Regions from separate parts of the Paenibacillus sp. GD4 genome, predicted to be linked through region 2. Evidence: riboswitches for the same ligand, from Rfam matches in the RefSeq annotation. Region 2 holds a riboswitch; the other holds the start of a gene.
What was found. Region 2 has a riboswitch for cyclic di-AMP ahead of RAC89_RS17250 (TrkH family potassium uptake protein). Riboswitches for the same ligand answer to the same signal wherever they lie in the genome.
Positions count from the first base shown of each region.

Region 1: another riboswitch for cyclic di-AMP. It lies ahead of RAC89_RS16325 (KamA family radical SAM protein); the one in region 2 lies ahead of RAC89_RS17250 (TrkH family potassium uptake protein).

Region 1 covers NZ_JAVCYK010000001.1:3,373,266-3,376,383, forward strand. Annotated here, with positions in the region: gene thpD (ectoine hydroxylase) at 1-46, shown strand, start outside; gene RAC89_RS16320 (DUF2179 domain-containing protein) at 52-573, shown strand; cyclic di-AMP (ydaO/yuaA leader) riboswitch at 661-801, shown strand; partial or broken gene RAC89_RS16325 (KamA family radical SAM protein) at 1,236-1,940, shown strand; gene RAC89_RS16330 (glycine betaine uptake BCCT transporter) at 2,006-3,118, shown strand, end outside.
Region 2 covers NZ_JAVCYK010000001.1:3,553,585-3,556,702, reverse strand. Annotated here, with positions in the region: gene RAC89_RS17255 (potassium channel family protein) at 1-355, opposite strand, end outside; gene RAC89_RS17250 (TrkH family potassium uptake protein) at 370-1,722, opposite strand; cyclic di-AMP (ydaO/yuaA leader) riboswitch at 1,792-1,931, opposite strand; gene RAC89_RS17245 (CPBP family intramembrane glutamic endopeptidase) at 2,185-3,118, shown strand, end outside.

The DNA.
Region 1 (3,118 bases), 180 kb from region 2:
GTACTCCGGGCAAGCGCCAAGACCCGGATATATCGCAGAAAGGTAGCGCCTATGATCTCGCTGCCTTTAATCGGATCGATCATTGCCATAAACATCGCATATGTTTCTACTTTCACATTACGGCTAATCTTGGTCATCAAAGGCAGAACCCTCCTGGCTTCCTTCCTTTCTATGGCTGAAGTATTCATCTACCTGCTGGGCTTGAATCTGGTGCTTCAGAACATGAACAATCCATGGAATATGGCTGCTTACTGCATCGGCTTTGGCCTTGGTGTGTATCTCGGAAGCCGCATCGAAGAAGCGCTGGCATTAGGCTATCTGGTGGTGCAGGTGATCGTGGATTCCTTAGAATCCAAGCTTCCTAACGAGCTGAGGGATCATGGCTACGGAGTAACGACATGGCCGGCGGACGGACGGGACGGCAAGCGCCTTGTGATGCAGGTCCTGGTGCGGCGCCGCAACGCCCGCAAGCTCATGCACACGATAGAGGAGCTTGCACCTAAGGCGTTCATCATTTCCCATGAGCCCAAGAACTTCAAGGGCGGCTTTTGGACGAGAATAACACGCGTGTAAGCGGAACAAGACTGCGGACTCGATGCCGCAGTCTTGTTTTGAGAAGGGAGACGTCTAAGGGCTGACAATGTTTTCCTTATTTTGTAACATAAGTGTACGCTTAATTTCCGACATCGTCGGAAATCGGGGGAACCAATGTTGTTGGGGCGAATCATGAAGTCATCGATGTAGGGAACCATCTTTCCCCGAGCCCGGCAGCTAACCTCGTCAGCAGTAGATGGGTCAACAATTGTTTGCATGCCTATGCATACTCAATGTGTGAATTGACCCGACGCATCGGGTCTTTTTGTGCTTTCCGGGAGACCCGTGCCCATGAGAATAGGGGGAACTTTCGTCCTGTAAGACGAAGCCTTTTTCATGAGCAAAGGGTCTTTTTTTGTTTTGCTCTTTTGAAAAGCGGAAAAGAAGGCAAAGCCACCAAGCATGGTGAGTTTTTTCTTGTTTTAAAGCCTATGTAATAGCAGATGTGCGATTACTGTTGCTCGATGGGCAGGTTTCGCGATTATAGTTGCAAATCTGCAATTGGGCGGGAAGGAAGGTTGGTTTTTCGTGTTTCATGACCAGTGTAATCGCAGATGTGCAATTATCGGCGCTCGGAAGCCATGCTTTCGCGTGTATAATGGCAGATTTGCAATTAGGTGACCATGGGCTGTTTTTTTATGATGTCGGATGTCAGCCCGGGCATCAACTATATTGCAAAGCATCCTGAGATTAATAACGTGCTTCTCACCGGCGGAGACAGCTTGATTCTTGCAACCGCCAAGTTGGCTAAGATCCTGGAGCGACTCAGACAGATTGAGCATGTAAAGATTATACGGTTAGGCTCCAAAATTCCTGTATTTAATCCGATGCGCATTTATGAGGACCAGGAATTATTAGATACAATCCACATGTATTCCACTCCGGAGAAGCGAATTTACGTTATGGCTCACATCAATCATGATGACCCTGTGATCCTTGGGGAGCTGCTCGACAAGCTGTCCTGGGCCGGTGTGACGCCATATTATTTTTTCATCAATCGTCCCGTAACGGGAAATCGGGAATTTGTACTGCCGTTGGAGCGGGTTTACCGGATCGTGGAGGAAGCGAAGGCCAGGACATCGGGGCTCGGGAAGCGGGTTCGCCTATACATGAGCCATACCTCCGGTAAAATCGAAATACTAGCTATCGAATCAGGCAAAGCCTATTTAAAGTACCATCAATCCCGCGACGGGGAATATGGGAAATTCATGATGCTGGACTGTCCTTCGGATGCGGCCTGGTTCGACGATCTTCCCGGAAGCGAGAAGCATTGGACTAAGCCCGGCAAAAAAGCAAGCGGGATTGTATTTGTTAATGAACTCCCCGATGTTCCGATAAGGAAATGAGGCATCCGAATAGCATCTATTGCCCGCGGATACCTTAAATGGTAAAAAGGTAAACGGAGGCTTCCATGGTTTTTACAATAGCGGCAGTTATTATTCTCCTATTTGTGCTCTGGGGCAGCTTGAATCCAAGCGGTCTCGCGAAGCAGGCTAGTGAATTTCTTGCTTATACGACGACGAATTTCGGCTGGTTTTACTTGTTCGCCGCCTTCGGATTTCTTATCTTTGTCGTTTATTTAGCGTTCAGCAAGTACGGAGGCATCCGTCTTGGCGAAGACGAGGATGAGCCGGAGTATTCCAACGTAAGCTGGTTTGCCATGCTGTTCAGCGCGGGGATGGGAATCGGGCTTGTTTTCTGGGGAGTGGCCGAGCCGCTGTCCCACTACATGTCCCCTCCTCAGGCAGCGGAGAGCCAGTCCGCCGAGGCGGCCAGACTTGCCATGCGATATGCTTTCTTTCATTGGGGACTTCATCCATGGGCCATCTATTCCGTCGTCGGAGTAGCGCTTGCTTATTTTCAATTCCGTAAAAAACGCAAGGGTCTAATCAGCCATACCTTTTATCCGCTGCTTGGTGACCGGGTTGATGGGGTACTGGGGAAGCTTATTGACATACTTGCCGTTATCGCAACGGCCTTCGGGGTGGCCACCTCGCTTGGTCTTGGCACGCTCCAGATTAACGGAGGGCTTCAGTTTCTATGGGGTGTACCGAACGGAGTAGGTGTCCAAATCGGTATCCTTGCCGTGCTTACAGTGCTGTATATGCTTTCGGCAACAACAGGTTTGGACAAAGGGATCAAAATGCTGAGCAATGCCAACCTGCTGGTGGCTCTAGGCTTGCTGATCGCGACCTTCGTGCTCGGACCCACCTCGTTTCTGCTCGATACCTTCACGGTGACGCTAGGGGGCTATCTGCAGAACCTGATCCAGATGAGCTTGCGGTTAACACCCTTTACCCAAGCAACCTGGGTCAGCAACTGGACGCTATTCTATTGGGCTTGGTGGATCGCGTGGGCGCCGTTTGTCGGCATGTTCATTGCCCGCGTATCCCGCGGCCGGACAGTGAAGGAGTTTGTGCTGGGTGTGCTGTTCATTCCCAGTCTGTTCAGCTTCCTTTGGTTCTCCGTCTTCGGGGGCGTCGGGCTGCATCAGCAAGTACTGGAGGGCTTGCCTATTGCCCAA
Region 2 (3,118 bases):
TCACTCTGTCCACACCGAGCTTCTCCAGCACTTTGCCGTGCAGATCGGACAGCGCCTTGGCCACGACCTTCTTCACGCCGATATCCTTCAATAGAATGGCGGCAAGAATACTTGCCTGGATGTCGTCTCCGATGGCTACGACCACACAATCAAAATTCCGGATGCCGAGTGAGCGCAGCACATCCTCATCCGTAGCGTCGGCGACGACGACGTGCGTCAGCACGTCGCTCATTTCATCAACGGATTCTTCATCCTTGTCGATTCCAAGCACCTCGAACCCAAGCTTTACCAATTCCTTGGCGATGCTGGAGCCGAAGCGGCCCAGTCCGATGACAGCGTATTGACTTCTCTTCATTTGCGGTTGTTCCCCTATCCGATAGTAATTTTCCCTTCCGGGTATCTATATAGCTCTTTTTCCGTTTTCGGGCCGAGCGCATAAGCGAGCGTCAGCGGGCCGAGACGGCCGATAAACATCATGAGGCAAATCATCACCTTGCCGAAATCCGTCAAATCCGGTGTGAGGCCCATCGTCAAGCCTACGGTAGCGAAGGCCGACGTCACCTCAAATAAAATCATCAAGAAGTGGTGATCCTCTGTAGTGGACAGCAGCATCGACGCGAAGACGACCAGGAATAGCGCAAACAAGGTCAGCGTGATCGCCTTGAGGATCCGGTCCTTGCCTAAGCGATGCCGGAACATAACGATGTCCTCCTTGCCCCGGATCATGGCAATAACAGCCCCAATCAGAATCGTAAAGGTCGTCGTTTTGATCCCGCCCCCCGTCGAGCCCGGAGAAGCCCCGATGAACATCAGGATGATGATAAAAAATTGAGTGGCCTGCCGCAGGCCCGCGAGATCCACCGTGTTCGGTCCCGCCGTTCGAGGGGCAACCGACTGGAATAGGGAGCTGAGGATTTTACCTGATAAATCCAGGGACCCTAGTGTTCTCGTATTCGTGAACTCAAACAGGAAGATAACAACCGCTCCTAATCCTATGAGAAAAGCGGACATGCTTAGAACTACCTTTGAATGAAGAGACAGCTTTCTCAACTTGCGGTAATCGAGCAGATCCGATAAAACCACAAACCCGAGGCCCCCAAGCACGATCAGCGCGCAAGAGACAAGGTTGATCATCCAATCGTCGACGTAGCTCGTAAAGCTGGAGAATGGACCTGTGATCGGCCCGAAAATATCAAACCCCGCATTATTAAAGAAAGAAATTCCGTGAAAAATTCCAAACCAGATCGCCTGGCCCGGCTCCATGTCCATAGAAAACCGGATGGCATACAATACGGCACCCATAAACTCTATCGTAAGAGAATAATAAAGCACCTTGCGGATTAAGCGGACGATTCCTTCCATACTGCCTTGATTCATCGCTTCCTGCAAAATAAGCCGTTCTTTTAAGGAGATACGTTTACGAAGAGCAAACGCGAACAGCGTCGACATCGTCATAAACCCTAAGCCGCCTACCTGAATCAATGCAAGGATAACGATTTTGCCGAAGATGGTAAACGATGTCCCGGTGTCCACCACTACAAGACCGGTTACACAGGTGGCCGAGGTAGCCGTGAACAAAGCATTCAGGAATGACAGCGGCTTGCCCGTTGCCGAAGCGATAGGCAGAGTCAGCAAAATCGCTCCCGTCACAATAATCGCGGCGAAGCCCAGTACGAGTATTTGCGGCGGCGTCAGCTCAAATTTTTTCTTTAAACGTTCCACATATTGCACCTTCCGTCCGTTTTTTGAACAACAAAAAAGACACTGGAAGCCCAATGCCGTTTGTATTGGTTCCTGTAACACGCAAGCCTACGAGGTTAGCTGTCGGATTCGGATGTACAGGCACCCGTTCAGTATGCGGCCGCAGACTGAATTCACCCCTAATATCATGGTTCCCCCGTTTTCCATAGGAAATTCGGCTCTATGCAATTGATTTGAATTATAATCCTCCGTCTGTCGGAATACAAACCCCATTTTGCAGCGATTATTCGGCATATTCGGTGAACTTGGCGCTTCGTGTCGACCCAGCAGGGGCGTACGCTAGCTTTACATGCATTTACCGTCCCTTATCTCCGTCAATCATTGGATTTCCAAGATGAATGTATGCTACCTTAAGAGAATAAGATGTTTAGTAACGCATGCAGGGGAATTCATTATATATCATTCGATTTCAAGGAGAAGCCGATGCCCAAACGTTATCAAGATCCTTCGCTTTTGTGGTTAGCTGTAGTCGGTCTGGTATTGTATCTCGGAGTTACGTTTCTTACGCCCTTCATGGAACAGGACAAGCAGATGGAGGAGCAGCCGCAGGCTCCCACTCTAAGCAAGCAGCAGGCCGCGGAAACAGCCGCAGCCTTCGCTAAGAAAATGCTGTCCTTGACGGAGCCATACGACACGTCTACTTATTATCAGTCTCACACGGTAAGAAGCGGTTATTTGCAGAAGGAAAAGCTGACGGAAGCGTATGAGAAGCAGTTCGGGGACCGCCTTCCGATTGATTATTACGAGGTGGAAATCGGGGAGCAGGCAACGGGTACTACCTACTTTGTGGATGTGGATTATCACAAGGGGAATATACTGGCATGGCAAACCGTAAGGACCGCTTCTTCTAAAAGCAAAACGGTCAGCGCCGCTGCAGCCCCCCCCGACCAATTCATCGGTTCGACATTTGCGGAACAGGGGTATGTATTTAGTGATTTCACGCTGAAGGATGGCAAGCCCGCTGCCTCAGGAGAGCTGGTGTACGAGCACAAGCAATGGCGGATTGGAGAAGCACCGTTCCGTATTGCCGTGAAAGCCTCCGGAGAGCTCGTATCGCACTTCAAGCCGGGCTTTGCCGTACCGGATACGTTCATCGCCTGGCAGGAAGCGGAGGACCGGCAATCCGGATGGATGACCTGGATCAGCATGGGCGTATCCAGTCTGATGACGCTGGCTTCCTTGATTGTGATCATAAAATATCGGCGCGAAATCACTTTATCACGCGGACTGACCATGTCGATTGCTTTCGCAGCCATCTACATCACGAACAACTTCAACATGATCCCGGCCGTGCGCTCACAGCACGGAGCCGCCCCTTCGGGCGACGGAATCGGCTTTTATCTATGGATTATCAATA